One region of the Spirillospora sp. NPDC127506 genome, then DNA from elsewhere that is predicted to be linked to it. Evidence: riboswitches for the same ligand, from Rfam matches in the RefSeq annotation. Region 1 holds a riboswitch; each other region holds the start of a gene.
The links. A riboswitch is a leader RNA that binds a small molecule or an ion and turns the genes downstream of it on or off. The one in region 1 is predicted to bind cyclic di-AMP.

Region 1 (7,634 bases):
CGGCCCTAACCCGTCCGCGGCCGGGAATCCGCGCGGCCCGGCGCTCCGGCACGCCGCGCACCTGGGGAGACCCAGGACGACGCCTGGGCACGCATGGACGCGTGTATGCCCGAGGGGTCCCAAGGAACGGAAAGCGGAGATCATCGCGCTGACCGGCTGATGTTGCCCGATAACCGGAAGGAGGGCGGTGCCGAAAATCGGTTCCGCCCGCGCCCGGCGGGAAGTCGCGGCCCCGCGCCGCCTCTCGGCGATGCGGCCGATGCCGCCGCCGCGCCGGCCTCCGGAAAACGGCCGATTGGGGCACAATCCGACTGGCCGGTAACCCACTTCTCCCACATCCGGTCCAGAAGCGGCGGGGTGAACGTGGTCCACGAACCGGCACCGTGCGCGTGGGCGCGCGAAAGTCCGTTCCGCAGTGAGACCGCGTCCCGTCCAGAGTTAGTCCAGTACCGCCCGACAAGCGGCATCCCCGGCCCCATGGCAACGGCGCGCGAGGAGACTTTCAATCCGGAGGGGGTGTCCGGGAGGCGGCACATCCCGCCTTGATTCAGGGTCGTAACCGGAACGAGCTGGGATTCGCCTTGCGAACGCGGACGGCCCGAAACAGACCGGTCCATCCCAGTGGAAAGCATGTAGAAGACAGGCGAAAACCCTCGTCCCGCGATGGATCACGGGACGAGGGAACGGGATCGTCTACCGGAAGCGCGCCTGAACGCGCCTGAGAGGGCCGCAGAAGGCCGGAGAATCAGGGGCGCGAACGTTTTACCACGACCGTCCCCGCGAGCCTGTCGTGGACGGCTTGGCGCCGCGTCCCCTCGAACATGAGCCCGGCGTTCGCGACCCAGAAGACGCTCGCCAGGAGACCCGCCACGGGAATCGGGCGCGCGGCGATCGGCAGCGAATAGACCGCGGCGCGGAGAACGGACTGCAGAACGCCCGGATGAGCACCGGCCTCCGCCTCGCCGCCCGGAGGCCCGGCCGATCGCGCGGGCGCGCCCTCCTCGGATGCGGCGCCCTCAGGGGCCGGCTCAGGCGCGCCCTCGGGCGCGGGCCCCTCGGGAGCGGTCACCGGCACGAATCCCGGCACGGAAAGGGGCAGGATCCCGGCGCCGCCCGTGCCCGCCGGCTCCTCCGCGTCCGCCCCGCCGGACTGGACGGCCGGCAGGGCGGCGACGACTTCGATGCCCGCGAAGCGCTTGCCCAGCGTCCGGCCCCAGAGGGCCAGCTGGACCGCTTCGTAGAGCAGCATGCACCCGGCCACGGCCGGCGGGGCGACGACGTCCACCGCATGCCCGGAGAACAGTTCGCGGACGACGAGGACGACGGGCACGCCGACGATGAGCGTGTCGACGACGCGCGCCAGCAGGCGCTGGCCCGGTTCGGCGAGGTCAGCCGCCATCGCGGCCCTACTCCGCGTACTCGGTGTACTCGGTGTACTCGTCGTACGTGCCGCGCTCGTCGATGACGAGCGTGTCGGCAAAGCGGTCGTGCAGGGCCTGGTGCAGGGGCTGGTCCCAGATCGCCCACAGGTAGGCCATCAGGCCGCCCACCCAGACCAGTGCCATCCCGTAGGCGGCGTACTCCCACACCATCACCGCCAGAACGAGGAAGAAGAAGACACCGATCTGGTAGCCGATGTGGACGATCCCCGCCCGCCACACGGCCTGCGTGGTGGTCATCGGCCGCCCCACAGGACGCGCCTGCACGATGCCCAGCCCCATGACGCGTTTGCCCAGCGTCCGCCCCCACATGGAGAGCTGGACGGCCTCGTAGAGGAACGGCAGCACCGACATGACGCAGAACAGCGTGAAGATGATGGGCCAGTTCCAGATGCCGCCCTCGTCCTGGTCGCTGCCGCTCTTGTCGCCGAGCCCGAAGGCGGCGACCGTCACGGGCAGGATGAGCGCGAAACCGAAGACCGCGACGAGGGCGTTGTCGAGGAGCCGGGCGCCGGCCCGCCGGAGGATCGGGGCGAGCTGCGGCTCGTCGCCATGGGAGCCGCCGTACTCGCCGTAGGACGCCTCGTAGGTCTGCCCCCAGCCCTGTTGAGGCTCCTGCCACTGCTGCTGGGGCGAGGGCTGCTGCCACTGCTGCTGTGACGGCTGCCGGGGCTGCTGCCACTGGGGACCCTGGTACGGGGGCGGGGGGCCGTAGGAACCCTGCCCCTGCGGCGCTCGGTAACGCCGACCACGGTTGGGGGAATCGCTCATTGGGTCAGTCCTCCAGGCGAAGCAACATCCGGGTGTTGCCCAACGTATTCGGCTTGACCCGGTCGAGGTCCAAGAACTCCGCGACGCCTTCGTCGTAAGAGCGGAGAAGCTCCTCGTACACCTCTGGCGCCACCGGAGTCCCGAGGATCGGCTGGAAGCCGTGGCGGCCGAAGAACTCCACCTCGAAGGTAAGGCAGAACACCCTCCGCACGCCGAGTTCCCGCGCGGTGTCGAGCAGCCGGGCGACGATGCGGTGCCCGATGCCGCGTCCGCCGTACCCCTTGTCCACGGCGACGGAGCGGACCTCGGCGAGGTCCTCCCACATCACGTGGAGGGCGCCGCAGCCCACGACGCGACCCGGCTCCCCCTGCCGGACCTCCTCGGCGACCCAGAACTCCTGGACGTCCTCGTACAGCTTCACCGTCGACTTCTTCAGCAGGCGTCGCCCCGACCCGGCGTACAGATCGACCAGCCTGCGGATCTCCTGAACGTCGGCGGTGCGGGCACGCCGGATCACGACCTCCACAAACAGGCGAGATTATCGAACACCTGGTCTTATCGAACGCACGCGTAGGCAGACGTGCCGCGGGCGCCTTACAAGAAGAACTAGATAGAAACAACTAGGCACGGCTATCGGCGTTCGAAAAGTGACGCGCACCACAGTTCCCCGTTACTGAACGTGCTCGGCGCAACACGCGCCTCGCCGCACGACCTGCGATTTCACCTGTTCTGGTTGGCATCCCTTGCGCGTTCCGTTAGTGTCCATCGCTGACGTCGGCCACCCGCAGAACGGAGGCCGCACCGCCGAGTCCCGCGGGTCGCAACCAGCGCCCCGGGGAGCCGGGGACCCACTTTCGGAGCGTTCGGGGATGCGTCCCCCGGACCGGCGCCGTCAGGGGTGAATCCGCAACGCCGCGGCACTGCCCGCGCATGCTCGCGGACGGGCTGCTCCGGCCCCAACCCGTCAGCTAACCCGGTAGGCGGACGAGGAGAGGAGAATTCGTGCAGCAATCGCGGCCTGCATCTCTTTCACGTTTTCGCGGCCGCGCGGTCACCGTCGCCGGCGCGCTCATCGCCCTGACGGCCGCACCGCACGTCATCGCCCCGCAATCCACCGCCGTCGCGCACGCCGACCCGAAGCCGTCCACCAAGGAGCTCCGGTCCCAGGCGTTCAAGCTCGCCGACCAGCTGGAGCAGCTGACCGAGCAGTACAACGGCCTGAAGGTGAAGCTGGCGCAGTCGCAGCGCGCCGCCAAGGTCGCCGCCGAGAACGCCGAGCGGCAGGAGAAGGCGCTCCAGGCCATCCGCCAGAAGGTCGGCGCGCTGGCCGCGACCAGCTACATGCAGGGCGGCTCCGATCCCACGGTCTCCTTCGTCGCCTCCCAGGACCCGCAGGCCGTCCTCGACCAGGCCGCCACCCTCCACTACTTCGCCAAGCAGGACAGCACCAAGGTCCTCGGGCTCATGCAGGCCATGCAGGCCGCCCAGCGCGCCCGCAAGTCCGCCGAGGCGCGCGCCAAGCAGGTCAAGGACCTGCGCACCAAGCTGGAGTCGCAGCGCAAGAAGGTCACCGCGGCCTACGAGAAGGTGCGCGGCACGATCGTCAAGCGCGACCCGACCCAGCTCGCCAAGCTGCCCGTCATCGGCACCGGCAAGGCCGCGCAGGCGCTGCGGTACGCCATGACCAAGCTCGGCCGCCCGTACGTCTGGGGCGCCGCCGGCCCGAACAGCTTCGACTGCTCCGGCCTGACGATGTGGGCCTACAGGCAGGTGGGCATCAACCTGCCGCACTACACCGGCAGCCAGTGGAACGCGGGAACCCACGTGTCGCGCAGCCAGCTGCAGCCGGGCGACCTCGTGTTCTTCTACTCCGACCTGCACCACATGGGGATGTACGTCGGTGACGGCAAGATGATCCACGCGCCCCAGACGGGTGACGTCGTGAAGATCGTGCCTCTGGCCGGGCGTCCCTTCGCCGGCGCCGTCCGGGTCGCCTAGCGGCCCCTGCCCCGGAACGGCCTTGCCCGGTCACCCGTGCACATGGTGAAGAGACCCATCGGCGTGGGCTTCGAACACCGTCCGCGGCGACGCCTCCTGCAGGGACCTACCTGCCAGGGCGCCGGCGCCGCCGCTGCGGGGTCGGACGGGATTCGACCGTGTTCGCCGCCTGGATCTCTCGGTGACGCTCGCCCGTCCCCTGGCGAGCGTCGGGGGTGGAGCCGGCTAGATGAGCTGCCTCCGGGCCGCCCACACCACGGCCTCGATAGGGGTGTTGACCTCCAGCCGGTCGCAGATCGTCCGCAACCGGCGCCGCAGGGTCCGTGCGCTCAGCTCCAGCTTGCGCGCCGCCACATCGGCGGTGACACCGCTCGCGATCTGTGCGAGCAACCGGATCTCCTCCTCGCTCAGCCCGAAATCGTCGGTGCCACGACGTGCGAGTGTGGCTGTTTCCACTCCGTCCTCCCTCGTCCGTGGTGATGACCGCGGGGATGCAGCCGTCCGCTGCACAGGCACGGGTTGGGCCTCTGTACGCGTTGGGTTGCCGGGTCCGGAGCCTTCCGGACTTAGATCATCGGGTTCCTTTTCTGTCTCGCGCGCTTGGCCGGAGGTGGCCGCCTGGCCGATTGCGGGGTCGTTCGGGGGAACTCCGGGTGACGATTCACTCGTTGGTCGTCCGAGGGAGACGGGATGAGATCGCCAGCCATCCGCACCCGTCCCTTCTCGTCGAACTCGCCAGATCTCGCCGCGGACCAAGATCGTGAATCGTTTCAAGCTACGCTTCGGCTCGGAACGCTAGGCGGCCGGATCCGGCCCGTCAAGCGTTGTCCAAATGCGCTACGCGTCCGTTTAGTGACGCTGCGTAGTCGCGGCAGCGGGCATATGCCGTGCATAACGCCACTACCTGGGGAAACTCTCCCGGGTCGGGACGAGGAGCGAGTTGCCACAGACCAGTATTCGTGAGGTCGCGAGGCGTGCTGGAGTCTCAGTTGGGACCGTTTCGAATGTCCTAAACCGGCCAGACCTCGTGGCCGAAGCTACCCGTGACCGCGTGCGCGCGGCGATCGAGGAGCTCGGATTCGTGCGGAACGAGTCCGCGCGCCGGCTCCGCCGGGGCCCCGAGCGCACCGCGGGCGAGTTCGGCGACCAGCCGCGCCGGGCCTTCGGCATCGTCGTCGAGGACCTCGCCAACCCGTACGCGTCCGATGTCGCGCGCGGCGCCGAGGCGGCGCTGAACGCGGCCGGCCATGACGCCCTCTGGCTGTCCAGCGACCACTCCTCCGCCAAGGAGCGCCGCTCCCTGGAACTCCTGGAGGAGCAGCGCGCCGCCGGGGTCTTGATCATCCCGGTCGGGCTGGACCCGGGGGACATCTCCCGGTTCCGCGCCGCCGGCATGAGCGTGGTGCTGATCGACCGCGACTCCTCGCACGCCTGCTCGGCCCGCGTCGACCATGTCGCGGGCGGCGAGATCGCCGCCGCGCACCTGCTCGGCATCGGCCGGGCGCGGATCGTGTTCGTGACCGGCGTCCCGGAGCCGCAGCCCTGCGTGGAACGCCGCGACGGCGCCGCCCGGACGATCGTCGAGGCCGGGTTCGGCAAGCCCGCCACGCTCGTCCAGGACGCCCTGAGCCCCACCGAGGGGCAGGCCGCCGCCCACGCGGTGATGGCGATGTCGCCGCGCCCCGACGGCGTGTTCTGCGCCAACGACCTGCTGGCCATCGGGCTGATCAACGAGCTGACCCGGCTCGGCGTCCGCGTCCCGGCGGACATCGCCGTCATCGGCTACGACGACATCGAGCTGGCCGCGAGCGCCGCCGTCCCGCTGACCACGGTCCGGCAGCCGCGCCGGGAGCTGGGCTGGGAGGCCGCCGAGCTCGCGCTGGCCGAGATGGGCGAGGGCAAGTCCCACCAGCACCGCCAGGTCGTGCAGCGCCCCGAACTGGTCGTCCGCGAAAGCGCTTAACGCCCCGTCCCCGTCACCCTGTTGACATCTCGTCTGATTTCCGGGTGACTGGGGGGATGGAGGACAGGACGGGGCAGGTCGTCGAGGTCGAGGCCGCGGCGGTCCTCGGGTTCGATCCGGGGGATCCGGCCTTCCGGGCCGACCCCTACCCGCACTACCGCCGCCTCGCGCGCGCCGAGAGCCGCCTGCACCGGACGGACGTCGGCCTCCGCGTGACCACCTCCCACGAGCTGTGCGAGCGGGTGCTGCGCGACCCCCGGTTCGGGCATCGGCCCGAGAGCGGCGGGCTGTGGCGCGAGTCCCGCGCCCGGAACCGGTCGTTCCTGACCATGGACCCGCCCGACCACACCCGGCTCCGGCGGCTGGTCAGCAAGGCGTTCACCCCGAGGCTCGTCGAGCGGCTGCGGCCGCGGGTGGAGGCGCTGGTCGACGAGCTGCTGGACGGCGTGTCCGGCGAGGTCGACCTGATCGCCGCGCTGGCCTACCCGCTGCCCGTCATCGTGATCAGCGAGATGCTCGGCGTCCCCGCCAGGGACCGCGACCTGTTCAAAGGCTGGTCCGACAGCCTCGCACGCGGCCTCGACCCCGACTTCCTCCTGCCGGAGGCCGAGATCCGGCTGCGCGAGAAGGCCCGTGAGGAGTTCGCGGTCTACTTCCGGGAGCTGGCCGCCCAGCGGCGCCTCCGGCCTCAGGACGACCTCGTGAGCGCGCTCGTGGACGTCTCCGACGGCGGGGACGTCCTGTCGGAGGAGGAACTCCTCGCGACGTGCGTGCTGCTGCTCGTGGCAGGGCACGAGACGACCGTGAACCTCATCGGGAACGGCGCCCTGGCGCTGCTCCGCGACCCCGCGCAGCTGGAGCTGTTCCGGCGGCACCCTCAGAACGTCCCGGCCGCCGTTGAGGAGCTTCTGCGCTACGACCCGCCCGTCCAGCTCACCCTCAGGGCCGCTTTGGAGGACGTCGACCTCGACGGGACGCTCATCGAACGCGGGAAGCTCATCCTGCTGCTGACGGGTGCCGCCAACCGCGACCCGTCCGTGTTCGACGATCCGGACCGGCTGGACCTGACGCGCTACATCGAGGGACGCGACGCCCCGCGGCACCTTTCGTTCGGCCACGGCATCCACTTCTGCCTGGGGGCGCCGTTGGCCCGGCTGGAGGGCCAGGTCGCGCTCAGGAAACTGTTCGAACGCGACGTGGCCCTCGCCGGGCAGGACCTCGTCTACCGGGACAACCTCGTCCTGCGGGGCCTGCGCGACCTCCCGGTCGTCATTCGGGCTTGACCAGCGGGAAGAGGATCGTCTCGCGGATGCCCTTGCCGGTGAACGCCATGATCATGCGGTCGATGCCGACGCCCACGCCGCCCGTCGGGGGCATCGCGTACTCCAGCGCGCGCAGGAAGTCCTCGTCCAGCTGCATGGCCTCCGGGTCGCCGCCCGCGGCGAGCAGCGACTGCTCGGTGA
Region 2 (7,634 bases), on a different contig from region 1:
AAGTAGCTGCGCACGCGCGAGCGCAGGTCGCCGCTCTTGCCGACGTAGAGGACCTCGCCGGCGTGGTCCTCGAAGAGGTAGACGCCGGGGGTGCTCGGCACGTCGTCGGCGAGGTGGCGCTTGCGGCGCTGCTCGGGGGTGGGCGCCTTGGCGAAGCTCCGCATCTCCTCCAGCGAGGTGACGCCGAACGAGCCGAGCCGCTCGATGAGGCCGTGCAGGACCTCCACTGTGGCGCGGGCGTCGGCGAGGGCGCGGTGCGTCGGCTCGTTGGACGTGCGGAAGAAGCGGGCCAGGGTGCCGAGCTTGCAGTTGGGCACCTCGTCCCGGGACAGGACGCGGCGCGCCAGGTCGACGGTGTCGACCACGGGGAACGCGGGCCAGGCGTAGCCGTTCGCGGCGCAGGCGCTCTTGAGGAAGCCGATGTCGAACGGGGCGTTGTGCGCGACGAGCACGCAGCCGCGCGCGAACTCCAGGAAGGCGGGCAGCACCGACTCGATGCGCGGCGCGGCCGTCACCATCGCGGTGGTGATGCCGGTGAGCGCCGTGATGAACGGCGGTACCGGCCCGCCGGGGTCGACCAGCGTGGCCAGCTCGCCGAGCTCCTCTCCCCCGCGCACCTTCACCGCGCCGATCTCGGTGATGGCCGAGTCGGCGGCCGAGCCGCCCGTCGTCTCCAGGTCGACCACCACGAAGGTGACCTCGGAGAGCGGAGTGCCGAGGTCGTCCAGCGTCCCCTGTATCCCGGGCCCCTGGACACCGTGCGCAGCCGTCATGTGCGCGACCGTAGAGGACGCCACCGACAGAAGCCCGGGCCGCTAGGGTTGGGGGGCGCCCGCGCGTCCCGGCGCGCCGGGGGGCCGCGGGGCCGGTCCGGGGGAGCCCGGCGCGATCCGCCCGGCGCACGTCCGCCCTGGTCGCTCGCCGATTAGGACGAGGGGCGGCAGGGAAGACACAGCCCACCGGCGGCGTAGCCCGGAAGGAGCGGGATCATCGACAGCGGCCCCGAAGCGACCCCCGGCTGCGCGGAGTCCGGCGGGCAGGCCCCCCGTCCCGCGGGGGCGGCCCCTGAGCCCCCTCGGGAGGAGCGGCTGAACCGGCCCCTCCCCGAGCCGGTGCGGCAGTCCGTGGTGGAGGCGGCCGCCGAGCTGATCGGGGCGCTGGCCCCCGACGAGGTCCCCGCGCCGCTGCGCCGGTTCGCGCGCTTCGAGCGGCGCAAGCGCGCCAAGCTCGCCGGGCAGCACATCGCGGCGGTGCTGGAGAAGGACCCCGGCTTCCGGGCGCGGGTCGCCGAGCCGCTGCGCGAGGCGCAGGCCGACCTGGTGGAGGCCGTCGAGGGCGGCAGCGTGCCGCCCGCCGCCGACCCGGTGCGCGTCGCGGTGCTGGCCTACCTGCTGCGGCCCCCGGGCTGGACGGGGCTCGTCGAGTCCGCGCGCGCCGAGCTGGAACGCTCCGCGACCGCGTCGGAGGAGGAGGCCGCCGAGCGGCGCGTCGCCGCGCTGCGGGAGGAGCTGGCCACCGCGCGCGCGGCGCGCTCCGCCGAGCTGGACAAGGTGCGCGCCGAGCTGCGCGAGACCAAGGCCGAGGTGGCCGAGCTGCGCCGCAAGCTGCACGAGGCCCGCACCCGGTTCCGGGCGGCGGAGGAGCGCGCGGACGCGCTCGCGGCCGAGAGCGAGCGGGAGCTGGCCGCCGCGCGCGAGTCGACCGCCGCGTCCGAGAAGGAGCTGCGGAGGCTGCGGGCCCGCGCCGCGCGGGCGGAGGCCGCCGCGGAGGCCGCCAAGCGGGCCGCGCGCGAGGGCCGCAACGTCGACGACGTGCGGCTGCGGATGCTGCTCGACACGCTCGTGGACGCGGCGCAGGGCGTCCGCCGCGAGCTGGCGCTGCCGTCCACGATCGGGCGCCCCGCCGACCTGGTCGGCGGGCAGGCGCACCGGGCGCTGCCCGGCCGGGCGCTGTCCGACGGCGACCCGCAGCTGCTCGACCGGCTGCTGACCCTGCCGCAGGTGCACCTGGTGGTGGACGGCTACAACGTCACGAAGACCGGGTACGGCGAGCTGCCGCTGGCGGACCAGCGCAACCGGCTGGTGTCCGGGCTCGGCGGGCTCGCGGCGCAGACCCGCGCGGAGGTGACGTGCGTGTTCGACGGCGCCGAGCTGGACGCGCCGGTGGCGATCGCGGCGCCGCGCGGCGTGCGGGTGAAGTTCAGCGCCCCGGGGCAGACGGCGGACGAGCTGATCGCCGAGCTGGTGCGGGCCGAGCCGCCGGGCCGCCCCGTGGTCGTGGTGTCCTCGGACCGCGAGGTCGCCGACGCGGCCCGCCGCGCCGACGCCCGGCCCTGCCCGTCCACGCTCCTGCTGCGCCGGCTGGGCCGGTCCTAGGCCGCACCGGCATAAGGAAGCCATAAGGCTGCGATAAGGGACGGGTCGCACTCCGTGATCATTTCGTCACGAAAACGAGACAATGATCGTCGATGTCAATTAAAGAGTGACGAACCGGTTGTGACGGGTGTTGCCCGTCGCTAATGTCGTCCGCTGACGTCGTGGACGAGAGGGGCGAAACCGACCGTGGCCAAAGATCTCATCGGGGCACCAGCGAAGGGGCGTGACCGGAGAGGCGGCTCGGCGAGAAGAGGCGCTTCGCGCCGCATGGCGGCCGTCGCCTGCCTCACCCTGACGGCCTCCCTCGCGTCTCCCCCGATGGCGGCGCACGCCGACCCCAAGCCGACCAGGGCGCAGGTCCAGAAGAAGCTCACCAAGCTCGCCGAGCAGACGGACCAGTTGGTCGAGCAGTACAACCAGCTCCGGGAGAAGCTCAAGGTCGCCAAGAAGAAGTTCGACAACGCGGCGGACGCGGCCAAGCGGGAGCAGGCGGCCTTCGAGGAGCAGCGCTCCAAGATCGCCCAGATGGCGGCCGCCGCCTACAAGAACGGCGACTCCGCGGACGTGACGGGCTTCGTCGGCAGCAAGGACCCGCAGGCGATCCTCGACCAGGCGGCCGTGTTCTCCCACCTGTCGCACGAGCGCAGCTCCCAGCTCACCCAGTTCCTCGCGACCGCCCAGCGGCTCCGCCGCGAGGAGTCGCAGGCCAAGACCGCCCTCGACGAGGTCAAGGCCAAGACCAAGGAGCTGCAGGCGAAGAAGAACAAGCTCGACAAGGAGGTCGCCAAGCAGAAGAAGCTGCTGCGCAGCCTCGGCGGCGGCACCTCCTCCGGCGGGTCCTCGGGCGGCACCGGCGGCACCTACAACGGCCCGGCCAGCGGCCCGGCCCGCAAGGCGCTCGACTTCGCCTACGCGCAGCTCGGCAAGCCGTACCAGTACGGCGCCGAGGGCCCGAACTCCTACGACTGCTCCGGCCTCACGATGAAGGCGTGGGCGGCCGCGGGGGTCAACATCACCCGCACGACCAACTCGCAGTACGCCGCGACCAAGCGGGTGGCGAAGAGCGACCTGCAGCCCGGCGACCTGGTCTTCTTCAGCGGCCTCGGCCACGTCGGCATGTACGTGGGCGGCGGCAAGATGATCCACGCCCCGCGCACCGGCAAGACCGTCGAGGTGGTCAGCATCACCTCGGGCTACTACCTGAGCAACTACTACGGCGCCGGGCGCCCCTGACGCCCCGCCCCGCACGCCCCCCGCGGGTGTGACGGAGCTCTCCCCGACGACGGACCAGGTCTGACCTGGTCCGTTGTTGATTTTGGGGGGTTTGCCTTCTGTTGGGGCTTTGGTACCTTGTCACCACCCCGGCGCCCTCCAGACGCCGTGGCCCCGCGGCGCCCACCAGGCGCCTCGGTCCCACGCGGCGCATCCAGCCGCCGCGTACCGGCGGCGCGAGCCACGCGCCGTCCTCCCTCCCCGGGCGACACGATCCACGTGCCGTCCAGCGGCACCGGACGGTGCCGCGGCGGTCCGCCCCCGGACCGCGGCCGGCCCGGCCACCGTGCGCACGCTCACGGCGTGCATGGCGCTGAGAGCGCAGCCACGGCGGTCCTCGCGGGTCAGGCCCCCAGGACGCCCCGGCAACGGCCGGCGTCCGCGCACAACATCAGGAGCCGCTCGTTCGCACGCGGGAGACAGGTCCCGCGCCGGGCCCCATCTCGCCCCCAGGAACGCAGCGGCAGCGCCGAGTCCGCGTCAACGCGGAACCGGGGACCCACACCGCCGGAGTCCGGGAGACCTCCCGGACGGGCATTCCGGCACCCGGGGTGAATCGGTGCGTCTCTCCCGGCCCCGTTCCGGTAGAGCCCGCCGTAGGGCCACTTCCACGCCCGAACCCGTCAGCTAACCCGGTAGGCGTCTGGAAGAACGAAGGAGTGAGTTCCGCAGCGTTGCCTGGGCGTGGCCGCCCGACGCGCGGCCACGCCCGAGCACACTGCACTCCGCGGACGCCCCCGTCCCGCGGAGCCCCCATCCGAACCGGCGTGCCCTCCGGCACGCCACCGCCGAGTCCGCGGTCCGCCGCGCGCACACGCGCGCCCGGACGCGGAGCCGGGGACCCATCGTGTCCTTTTTCGGGGTGAATCGGCATGCCCGCCATGGGCGGCCGTAGGGCGGCTTCCACGCCCGAACCCGTCAGCTAACCCGGTAGGCGGCATGGAAGTCGAGGAGATGTCCCCCCGTGCCAGGCGCACATCGCAAGAAGACCGCGGGCAAGCACCGCAAGCCCTCCACCCTGTCCGTCACCTGGCGGACGACCGGCGGCGTGCTCGTCGGCGCCGCCGTCCTCGGCACCGCCGCGGCCACCGCGCAGGCGTCCGTCCTGCCGTTCGCCTCCGCGCCGGCGACCGCCGCGGCGGCCGGCGTCACCACGGCGAAGAAGGCCGCCGGCGGCTCGTCCAAGGGCGCGTCCAAGGACAGATCGGCCCGGACGGCGGAGAAGGCCCCCGGGAAGCCCGGGAAGAGCCCGGACGGCCAGCGCCCGCGGGGCGGGCCGGCGAAGAAGCCGAAGGCGGCCGCCCCCGGGAAGTCCGGGGACGCGCGGCCCACCGCCGAGGAGGCCATCGAGATCGCCAAGTCGCAGGTGGGCGTCACCGAGGACGGCGGCGGCGAGACCAAGTTCCAGAAGTGGTACATGGGCACCGCCCGCGCCAAGGAGACCGTCGCCCGCGACGGCGGCTCCATCAGCGGCTACAGCGACGCGCAGTGGTGCGACATGTTCGTCTCCTGGGTCGGCGAGCAGCTCGGCTTCACCGACCAGATCGGCATCGACGCCTGGACGGTCGCCCACGCCCGCTGGTTCCGGCAGCACGGCCGCTGGGGCACCGAGCCGCGGCCCGGCGCGATCGTCTTCTACGCGTGGAGCGGCGGCAAGGCCGTCAAGGACATCCGGCACGTCGGCATCGTGGTCAAGAAGATCGACGGCGACACCATCGAGGCCGTCGAGGGCAACACCGGCAACGCCGTCAAGATCAAGAAGCGCTCGGCCGACGACGTCGTCGGCTACGGATACCCCGACTACCGGTCATGACGGCGCTCCGGGCGGCGCGGGCTGCATAGGATCGCGGCCATGGAGGACGGTCCGGAGCGCGGGGGCTCCCTGTCGCGGCGCAGGGTCCTCGCCCTCGGCACGGGCGGCGCCGCCGCGCTGCTGGCGGGCGGCGCCGGCCTCCTCGGCGCCCGGCCGGGCGGCGGCGCGCCGCCGCGGGACCGCGCCTCCCGCGGCGATCCGTCCGGCGCGGCCGGGGCGTTCGCGCCCGAGGCCGCCGCCCCCCTCTTCGCCAACCGCGCGCGAGCCGTGCGGGACGGCGACCGCGCCGCCTTCCTCGCCACGGTCGGCAGTGCGCCCCGGGCGTTCCAGGACGTCCAGTCCCGCATGTTCGACAACCTCCGCAGGCTTCCCCTGGAGGGCTGGCAGGAGCGCGTCGTCGCCACCCAGGCGGCGGACGGGAGGGGCGCCGTCGTCCGCACGGAGATGCGCTACAGGCTGCGCGGCTACGACAGGGGCTACGCGGCCCGCACCCGCTACCTCGCCCTGGCGCCGCGCTCGGGCTCCTGGACGGTCGTCGGGGACGGAGCGTCCCACGGGCTCACCGACGACGCCTGCATCTGGGACGGCGGCCCCCTGAGCGTGGTGAAGGGCCGCGCCGGCCTCGTCATAGGCGACGCGGGCGGCCTCGAAGGCATCGCCGAGCGCCTGGACGCCGCCGTGCCCGTCGTCACGAGCGTCGTCGGCCGCGGGTGGGCGCAGCGGGTCGTCGCCCTCGTCCCCGCGGACACGGCCCTCGCGTCGGCGCTCGCGGGCCCCGGCCAGAGCCTCGACGAGATCGCCGCGCTCGCGACCGTCGTGCCGGCGGCGGGCGCCGGCCGGGGCGAGGACCGCGTCATCGTCTCCCCCGGCACCTTCGGCCGCCTCAACGGCCTCGGCCGCGACGTCGTCCTCACCCACGAGCTGACCCACGTCGCCATGGGCGGCGCCCGCGACCGGCGGACCCCGCTGTGGCTCATCGAGGGCTTCGCCGACTACGTCGGGTACCGGCGCGTCAAGATCAGCGTGCGGTCGGCGGCGGGCGAGCTGCGCCGCGAGGTCGCCGCGGGGCGGGTCCCGGCCGCGCTGCCCGCGGCGGCCGCGTTCGCGGGCGGCTCCCCGCGCCTGTCCCAGGCGTACCAGGAGTCCTGGCTCGCCTGCCGGATGGTCGCCGACCGGTACGGTGAGGCGGCGCTCGTCCGGCTCTACCGGACGGCCGGGCGCGTCTCGGAGGCCGCCGCGCTGCGCGACGTGCTCGGTCTCACCCGGGACCGCTTCACCGCCCTCTGGCGCGACTACGTGAAGAAGGAGCTGCTCAGATGAGCGAGCGAAGCGATCCGGAGGACGCCGGGGGCCGTCCCCCCATGAAGGACCTGGCGGACGAACGGGCGGACGAGCGGGCGGGCGAGGCGCGGGGCGAGAGCGCGGAGGGCGGAGCGTCCGGTGCCGCGCGGGCGCGGCGGCCCCGCGTCGCCGCGGCCGTCGCCGCCGCCGTGCTGTTCGCCGCCGTCGCGGCCGTCCTCGCGCTGACCACCCCGTGGAACCCGCTGCCGGGGCATGTGCCCGGCGGCCGCGTGCGGGCCGATCCCGCGCTCGACTTCACGCCGGCCGAGATCGCCCGCTCCAGGGCGTTCGACTCGGCCGTCAACCCGCCCGCGTACGCGGGGCTCCTGGCCGGCGTCGCGGTGATCCTCGTCCTCGGTTTCACGCCGCTCGGCGCCCGCTTCATCGGCCTGGTCACCGCCCGCACCCGGCGCCGCCCCCTCAAGGTCATGGTCGCGGCGGCGGCGCTGACGGCGCTGCTGCGCGTCGCCGGGCTGCCGTTCGACGTGTGGCGCGAGTCGGTGCTGCGCCGGTACGGGCTGTCCACGCAGAGCTGGCCCGCGTGGCTCGTCGACCAGCTGAAGTCGCTCGGCGTCACGTGGGTCATCTGCACGATCGCGCTGCTGCTCCTGTACGCCCTCGTCCGCCGGTTCCCCCGCTACTGGTGGACGGGCGCCGCCGCCGGGGGATTCCTCCTCGTGGTGCTGGTGTCGTTCATCTACCCGGTGGTCGTCGAGCCGGTGTTCAACGACTTCCACTCGCTGCGGCAGGGGCGGCTGCGCACCGAGCTCCTCGCGATGGCGGAGCGGGACGGAGTGCCCGTGAAGGACGTCCTGGTCGCGGACGCCTCCCGC
Region 3 (7,634 bases), on a different contig from region 1:
CCGGCGTCGTCCTCGTGGTCGAGCTTGAACCACTCGATGTCGTCGGGGTCCATGTGGACGAGGTGCAGCCGGGCGGCGTCCGGGAAGTGGTCCTCGACCAGGGCCCTGGCGATCTGCCCGGTGACGCGGCCGTGCCCGATCACCAGGTCGGGGACGGCGCCGCGCGGCAGCGGCGGCCGGCGCATCAGCGCCTCCCGCTCGGTGGTCCCGGGCGACCGGCGGGCGGCGACCAGCCGCACCCCGGCCCGCTCGGCGTCCGCCAGCTCGGCGGGGGACGCGCCCGGCACCAGGCAGTACGTCTCCGCGCCCGCCGCGGCGAGCGCCCCGCACAGGTAGCGGTTCAGCGAGCTGAGGCCGCCGCGCGCCGGGAACCACTCGTCGGCGACCGCCAGGACGCGTGCGGCCGTGCCCGCGATCCGTCCGGGAGGCGCCCCCTCCTCGTCGTAGACGAGGTTCCAGCCGTCCGCCGCATCACCGCTCATGCCGTGGCTCGCTCCCCGGCGGGCTTCAGCCGCCAACGCCCCGATCCCCTACGAGGCAATCATGACCCAGCACCGGCCCAGGGCGCAGTACGGCGCCCCATTCCTGTCCCTGCTGCGCGCGGACGAGCGGCGCGACCTGATCGACGCCGGGACGCGCCACCAGGTGGCGGACGGCGCGCAGCTCTACGCGCAGGGCCGCCGCTCCGCGAAGATCGTGATCCTGCTGACCGCGCACGCGCGCGTCCTCCGCGACGGCGCGTGGGTCGCCTACCGCGGGCCCGGCGACATCCTCGGCGAGCTGTCCCTCATCGACGGGCGGCCGCACTCGGCCACGGTCCAGATCGTCCGGGCGGGCGCCGTCGCCGTGCTCTCCCATGAGGCGTTCGACCGGGTGATGCGCAGGCACGACGGCGTCCGGAACGCGCTGCTCCGCGTGCTCGTGCACCGGCTGCGGTGCGCCGACCTGAACGGCGACGGCAGGGCCGAGCCGACCGTCGTGCGGGTGGCCCGGCTGCTGGAGCGGACGCGGCGCGGCGACGCGGCCCCGTTCCGGTATCAGCACCAGATCGCCGAGATGCTCGGGGTGGCGCGCAGCTCGGTGGTGCGGGCGCTCGGCCGGCTGCGCGAGCAGGGCATCGTGGCGACGGGGCACGGGACGGTCGAGGTCGTCAGCGACGAGCGCCTGTCGGCCTTCCTCTCCCGGTTCGACGGGAACGGCTCGGAGTCTCCCGAACCGGACGGCTGAATGGCGCACGTGCGCCATTCCGCGGCCTCTCACCGGATCCGTCCCGGCCGTTCCCGATACGTACCGGAATCCCGGGACGGCACCGCTGACCAGCGGCGACGGGATGACCCGCCGGACCCGGGCCGCATCCGCCCGGATGGCGCCCGCGGCGACCTCGCGCAATCGCGTTGACCTGCCGCAACCCGACTCCGCACTGTTGAGCCGTTCCGCCGTGAACAAGGGGGCCCGGCCATGGAACACGATCCGGCGACCGGCGAGCAGTGGTCGGTCCACGTCCACGCCGACAACGACCTGACCATCCGCGACGCGCGCATCGCCGGCCGCGACCTGACCGTGCACGGCGGTGCGGCGCGGGCGGGCGGCGCGATCCACCGGTTCGCCCGCCGCGTCCGGCCGGCCGCCGCCGCGGCGGCGGCCGTGGGGGTCTTCGCGGTCCTGCTGCTCGCCGCGATCGGCCTGGCCGCGCTTCTCGGCGGCCGGTGACCCCGATGGGAGGCACGACCGTGAACGAGTACCCCGCGCCCGCGACCCTGGCGATCGCCGACATCGAGGGCTTCGCCCGCCGCAACGACCTGGAGCAGCGGCGGGCCCGCGACGCGCTGTACACGTGGCTGTCCGGTGCGCTCGGCGCGCTGTGGGGGCGCTGCGTCCACGAGGACCGCGGCGACGCCGTGCTGATGCTCTGGCCGGCGGACGTCCCGCGCCCGGTGATCGTCGCCGCCGTCCTGCGCCTGGCCGAGGCCGCCCCGGCGGAGCCGCCGCGGCTGCGCGTCGTCCTGCACGCCGGCGACGTCTACCGCGACCCGCGGGGCTTCGTGGGCGGCGACGTCAACGAGGCGTTCCGGCTGAACGAGGCGCCCGTGCTGAAGGCGGCGCTCAAGCGGGCCCGCGGCCCGGTCGCCTACCTGGTGTCCGAGCAGGTCCACCGCGGCATCGTCCGCTACGGGGACCCCGCCGTCGACCCGGAGGCGTTCCGCCCCGTCGGCGTGGCGGTGAAGGAGACGCGGGTGCGCGCCTGGCTGTACGTCCCGGGCGACGACGGGGACGCCGCGCGGCTCGCGGCCGACGCGTTCCGCCCGCCGTCCGGCCCATCGCCCGACACGCCTCCCGGCATGCCGCCCGGGCCGGTGCCGGGCGGCGTCCGCATCCAGGGGCGCAACGTCACCGTCACCGACTCCGAGATCGCCGGGAGGGACCTCCGATGAACGGCCCGTCCATCGCGGCCGCCTGCGCCGCCGCCCTGCTGCCGCTGGCCGCGGGCTGCGCCGGCAGCGGCCCCACCGACCGCAAGGAGCTGTGCGCGGCTGGCGAATCCGACTCCTTCAACATGGTCGAGGCCGAGACCACCACCGCGCCGGTCGCGGCCGAATGCCGCGGCGAGGGCGGCTGATTCCCGAGGACCCGCATCCGGAGGGACGCCCGCGCGCCGCGGGACGGATCCCCGTCCGAACTCGAAAGGTGATTCCGTGCACGCGAACGAACTGGCGACGACGGCGGTCGAGGTCCTCGCCGCGCGACTCCCCGGCATCTCCGACGGCTCCGTCCGCGCCGACGGCGACCCGGCACTCGCCGACCTGTACGACCTGGTCCGGGGGCGGCTCGTCCGGGACGGGCGGCAGGCGGCGTTCACGGCGTACACCACGGACCCGGGCAACAGCTCGCTCGTCCAGGACCTGCTCCGGCACGCGGCCGAGACCGACGCCGCCTTCGCCGCGGCGCTGCGGGACGCCGTGGGACGCGCGCGGTCGGCCGCCCCGGCCTCGTCCTGGTCGAGCCGCGTCACCCTGAGCAACGTCACCGGGAGGGGCATCACCGCCGCGGGCCGCGACATCACCACCACCAACGAGAAGAAGACGACCATCAACACGGGCGGGCTGGTGCTCCTGGCCGCGGGGGCGATCGCCGCGCTGTTCGTCTTCGTCTTCATCGTCAAGGCCGCGACCTCCGACGCCATCACCGCCGACTCGACGTGCGCGGAGTTCCTCGACGCGGACTCCGAGACCCAGCAGCACGCGATCATCGACATCGCCCGGGAGAAGGGCGTCTCCGGCGCGGGCAGCCCGCTGGCCCCGCCCGCGATCCGCTACAGCTGCAGCAGCGAGCCGGACGCGAAGGTCGGCGACGTCATCGCCAGGTTCCGCGGCCAGTTCTGACCGTGCCGCGCCGCGTCCGCCGGACCGCCGGGAGCCCCGGGCTCCGATGGCCTCGTCATCTCGCCGCGCCAGGCCGCGTCCGGCCGGGCCGCCCACGATCAGAGAGGCCGGGAGAAGATGTTCCATTCCGTCGGCACGACCGGCTTTCCGACGGGCGGCTTCGATCCGGCCGTTCTCCGCTCCCTGACGGAGGCCGAGGCCGCCGTCGCCGCGAAGGTCTGCTCGTAGAGCCGCAATGGCGCACGTGCGCCATACCGGCAAGTAATGTGCAACGCCGTTCCGGCTCTCCCAGAACGTCCGCCCAGGGCCTCTCTCATTGGTGCGGCGGTGCACATTTCCCGCTGACCTGCGCATTCGCGGTGAATTCCAGCTGAAGGGCTCACTCCCGAGTGCGGAGGCGGGGTCGACGCCGGCTCCTTTCCGCGTTGACCGCCCGCGGCGGTCTTGAGCAGGGTTGACCCCTGCTCGGCCGAGCACGGCGGAGCGGACGCGCACGCGCGCGGAGATCACCGGCCGATCGGACCCTGGGGAACGGCGGCCGTGCGAGCCGAGGAGAAACGGGGGCGCGCCGATGAGCGGTCGGAAGAGCGGCGGGCCGCGCCGCACGATGGCGAAGGCGGCTTTCATCGTGCTCGCGTGCGCGGGGGCCTGCGCGGCGGGACGGGTGCTGGGCGGCGACTGGTACTGGGGCGGGTTCGCCGGCGCCATGGTGCTGATCGCGGCGATCGTGGGGCGCGGTGCGCGCCGTCCCTCGGTGCAGACAACGGTCAACGCGGCGGGCCGCGACATCAACACCACCAACGTGCGCAAAACCCGCCTCAACATCAACACGGGCGGGGTGACCGCCGTCCTGGGGGCGGTGCTCATCGTCGTCGTCGACGGCCTGCTCGTGGCGCACGTCTCGACGCAGGTTCCCGGGGGACGGTTCTACGAGCCGTCCGAACCGGTGCAGGCGGTCGGCGCTCCGGCCACGGCGCGCGCGCCGGTCTTTTTGCGCGACCTGCCGAGCAGCCAGCTGCACGAGCCCCAGACCGGCTGGTTCAGGCGCCGCGGCGCGCGCATCACCGGCCGGCCCTGCGCCAGGAGCGTCTACGTCGCGCTCAGTGTGATCGGCCGACCCGCCACCATCACTCTGACGACCGCCGCGAAATACTCGCGCTTCAAGGCGCTGGCGGGCGTCCCGGACGAGGATCCGCCCAACGTGACCATCGAATTCACCCTGCTGGGCGACGACAAGGTCGTGGCGACGAGGAACGCCGGCCCGCGCAAGCCCGCGGTCTTCGACGAGGACATCTCCCCCTACACCACGCTCAACCTGCGAACCGCCCTGATCGCGGCGGAGAACGGCACCGAGCCGCCGGACAAGTCGCACGACGCGGTCTGGGGCGACGCGCAGCTCGTGCCGTCCGGCGGCACGACCGACGGCTGCCTGAGCACGGGCTGAGCCCGGCGCCGCCCCCTCAGAAGATGATGAACATCATCCGGTAGCGGCCGCCCCGGTAGAGGTAGCGGGCGTAGAGGGCGGAGAGCCCGGCGATCAGGAGCCCGAGCAGACCGGTGCCGACCAGGTCGTGGGCGAGGAAGAACAGGCTCCCCATGAGGAGGAGCACGGTCACGCCGCACCAGTACCAGAAGTAGAACCCCATGTAGGTGGTGGCGGGCCGGGACGCGGGCGCACCGGGGCCGGGCGGGTGGACCGGCCGGCCACCCGTCTGGTACTGCCTGCCGTCGTCATGGGCCACGGCTGCTCCATTCATCGGTGGGTGAGGTGCCCTTCTCGCCGCCGAACGCGGCACCGGCCCGGGCGTTCAGGTCCCGGCCGGCGGGACCTGACCAGCCCACCAGGAGGCCGCTCCCTATGAACGAAAGGCTGGACACCTCTGGAATCCGCTGAATGTCCCGCAGGTCCGGCTCCCCGCCGTGGCGTAGATCACGGAGCCGAGCCGGGAGCGGCCGGGAACGCCCGCCGCGAGGGGCTTGGAGGCGTTGGCGGACAGGTGCGTCAGGGGGTTGAGCTGGGGGTTTGATTTTGCGGGAGTTTGCCTTGGCTTGGCGATCTGCGTTAGCTTGGCGCCCGGCAAGGCGCTCACCAGGCGTTCTTGTCCCGTCCGGCACACGGATGGACGGGCGACACGATCCACGTGTCGCGCGGCCCTGAGGCGGTCGCCTCGGAAGGGCCTTACAACATCAGCGCCGCTCTTTCGCCGCATGGGACAGGGGTCCCGTGCACGGGGCCGACGTGCCCTCAGGATCGCAGCGGCAACCGCCGAGTCCGCCGTCGCGCGGAGCCGGGGACCCACCCTCACTGGGGTGAATCGGCCTCTCCCATGGCCGTAGGGCGACTTCCACGCCCGAACCCGTCAGCTAACCCGGTAGGCGGCTCATGGAAGAAGGAGCCCCCCTTTGAAAGGCAAGCACAGCAAACGTTCGGGCCGTCGCGGCCTGAGCCCCAGCGCCAACGGCGCACTGGTCGGCCTCGCCGTGTTCGGTGTGGCGGCCACGACCGTGCACGCGGCGGACGCACCGGACGACGGCAGCGCCGCGGTCGCCGCCGTCCACACGGTTCCGAAACCGCGCAAGGCCGCGCCCGTCGAACGGGAGAAGGACGAGCGGTCGCGGGTCATCGAGCGGGCCAAGACGTGGAACCCGCACTCCGCGGACCGGGTGCCCTACAGCCAGACCGGCTACCGCGACGGCTACCGGAGGGACTGCTCGGGATTCGTCTCCATGGCCCTGCGGCTGCCGAAGCCGGGGCCGAACACGGTCGGGCTGACGTCGTCGCGGTACACCGAGCGCATCAAGATGTCGGAGCTCAAGAAGGGCGACCTCGTCATGGACGCCCAGGGCACCAACACCACGCGGCACGTCGTCATCTTCGAGAAGTGGGCCGACAAGGAGCACACGGAGTACTGGGCGTACGAGCAGCGGGGACGGTACGGCACCGACCACCGGACGCGCGACTACGGCCTGGACCCCGGCAGCGAGTACAAGGCCTACCGGCCGGTCAAGCTCAAGGACGCCTGACGAGCGTCCCGGCCCGGAGAGTGGGGCCGATCCCCCGCTCTCCGGGCGGTCCGGTCAGGTGTCGCGTATCGCCCTGATGGACTCCTTCAGGGAGCCGACGGTGGCCATGACCGCGGTCGGCTCGTAGCCGCAGTGCGCCATGCAGTTGGCGCAGCGCGGGTCCCGGCCCCGGCCGTAGGCGTCCCAGTCGGTCTCGTCGAGGAGTTCCTGGTAGGTCTGGGCGTAGCCGTCCGACATCAGGTAGCAGGGGCGCTGCCAGCCGAAGAGGGAGTAGGACGGGATCGCCCACGCCGTGCAGGGGAAGTCGACCTTGCCCTCCAGGAAGTCCAGGAAGAGCGGCGAGTGGTTGAGCCGCCAGCGCTTGCGGTTCCCGTCGGCGAACGCCTTGCTGAACAGCTCGCGGGTCTCCTGGACGCCGAGGAAGTGCTCCTGGTCGGGCGCCTTGTCGTAGGCGTACCCCGGCGAGATCATCATCTCGTCGACCTGCAGGTCGTCGTTCAGGTAGTTCATCACGTCGATGACGCTCTGCGGCGTGTCCGTGTTGAAGATCGTCGTGTTGGTGGTGACCCGGAACCCGCGCCGCTTGCACTCCTTCACGGCGGCGACGGCGGCGTCGAAGACGCCCTCCTTGCAGACGGACTCGTCGTGCCGCTCCCGCAGCCCGTCGATGTGCACCGCCCACGCGAAGTACGGCGACGGCTTGAACTTGTCGATGTGGCGGGGAATGAGCACCGCGTTGGTGCACAGGAAGACGAACTTCTTGCGCTTCACGAGCTCGTCCACGATCTCGTGGATCTTCGGGTGCATGAGCGGTTCACCGCCGGCGATGGACACCATCGGCGCGCCGCACTCCTCGATGGCGGCGACCGCCTGCTCGACCGGCATGCGCCTTTTCAGGACGTCGGCCGGATGCTGGATCTTCCCGCATCCCGCGCAGGCGAGGTTGCACGCGAACAGCGGTTCCAGCTCGACGATCAGGGGGAACTTCTCCCGGCCGCGGAGCTTGTTGCGGAGGATGTAGGTCCCGATGCGAAGGCTCTGGCGAAGCGGCATGCTCATTGTGTTCGGACCTCCTTTGGCAAGGTGAATTCGGTCGTCTCCACCGTGACCGTGTGCTCCTTGATCTCGACCGGCCCGAGCCCGCGCAGGACGTCGACGACCGCGTCCAGCACGGCCGGCGGGGCGGACGCGCCCGCGGTCAGGCCGACGACGCGGGCGCCCCTGAGCCGC

Region 2: it holds a riboswitch for cyclic di-AMP, as region 1 does, so the genes downstream of both, ABTW95_RS12950 (CHAP domain-containing protein) here and ABTW95_RS34180 (C40 family peptidase) in region 1, are expected to answer to the same signal.
Region 3: it holds a riboswitch for cyclic di-AMP, as region 1 does, so the genes downstream of both, ABTW95_RS00825 (NlpC/P60 family protein) here and ABTW95_RS34180 (C40 family peptidase) in region 1, are expected to answer to the same signal.

The regions. Positions count from the first base shown of each region.
Region 1 covers NZ_JBEORG010000068.1:10,922-18,555, reverse strand. Annotated here, with positions in the region: gene ABTW95_RS34195 (RDD family protein) at 746-1,399, opposite strand; gene ABTW95_RS34190 (RDD family protein) at 1,407-2,210, opposite strand; gene ABTW95_RS34185 (amino-acid N-acetyltransferase) at 2,215-2,736, opposite strand; cyclic di-AMP (ydaO/yuaA leader) riboswitch at 3,029-3,209, shown strand; gene ABTW95_RS34180 (C40 family peptidase) at 3,213-4,208, shown strand; gene ABTW95_RS34175 (transcriptional regulator) at 4,434-4,664, opposite strand; gene ABTW95_RS34170 (LacI family DNA-binding transcriptional regulator) at 5,149-6,171, shown strand; gene ABTW95_RS34165 (cytochrome P450) at 6,228-7,454, shown strand; gene lysX (bifunctional lysylphosphatidylglycerol synthetase/lysine--tRNA ligase LysX) at 7,441-7,634, opposite strand, start outside.
Region 2 covers NZ_JBEORG010000010.1:90,437-98,070, forward strand. Annotated here, with positions in the region: gene ABTW95_RS12935 (DEDD exonuclease domain-containing protein) at 1-773, opposite strand, end outside; gene ABTW95_RS12940 (NYN domain-containing protein) at 1,113-2,375, shown strand; gene ABTW95_RS12945 (C40 family peptidase) at 2,643-3,608, shown strand; cyclic di-AMP (ydaO/yuaA leader) riboswitch at 4,105-4,304, shown strand; cyclic di-AMP (ydaO/yuaA leader) riboswitch at 4,457-4,600, shown strand; gene ABTW95_RS12950 (CHAP domain-containing protein) at 4,612-5,460, shown strand; gene ABTW95_RS12955 (hypothetical protein) at 5,500-6,780, shown strand; gene ABTW95_RS12960 (M48 family metallopeptidase) at 6,777-7,634, shown strand, end outside.
Region 3 covers NZ_JBEORG010000001.1:190,669-198,302, reverse strand. Annotated here, with positions in the region: gene ABTW95_RS00865 (glycosyltransferase family 4 protein) at 1-482, opposite strand, end outside; gene ABTW95_RS00860 (Crp/Fnr family transcriptional regulator) at 544-1,227, shown strand; gene ABTW95_RS00855 (hypothetical protein) at 1,459-1,710, shown strand; gene ABTW95_RS00850 (hypothetical protein) at 1,731-2,432, shown strand; gene ABTW95_RS00845 (hypothetical protein) at 2,429-2,617, shown strand; gene ABTW95_RS00840 (hypothetical protein) at 2,694-3,380, shown strand; gene ABTW95_RS00835 (NPCBM/NEW2 domain-containing protein) at 3,952-4,824, shown strand; gene ABTW95_RS00830 (hypothetical protein) at 4,841-5,122, opposite strand; cyclic di-AMP (ydaO/yuaA leader) riboswitch at 5,635-5,775, shown strand; gene ABTW95_RS00825 (NlpC/P60 family protein) at 5,784-6,404, shown strand; gene hpnH (adenosyl-hopene transferase HpnH) at 6,459-7,463, opposite strand; gene ispH (4-hydroxy-3-methylbut-2-enyl diphosphate reductase) at 7,460-7,634, opposite strand, start outside.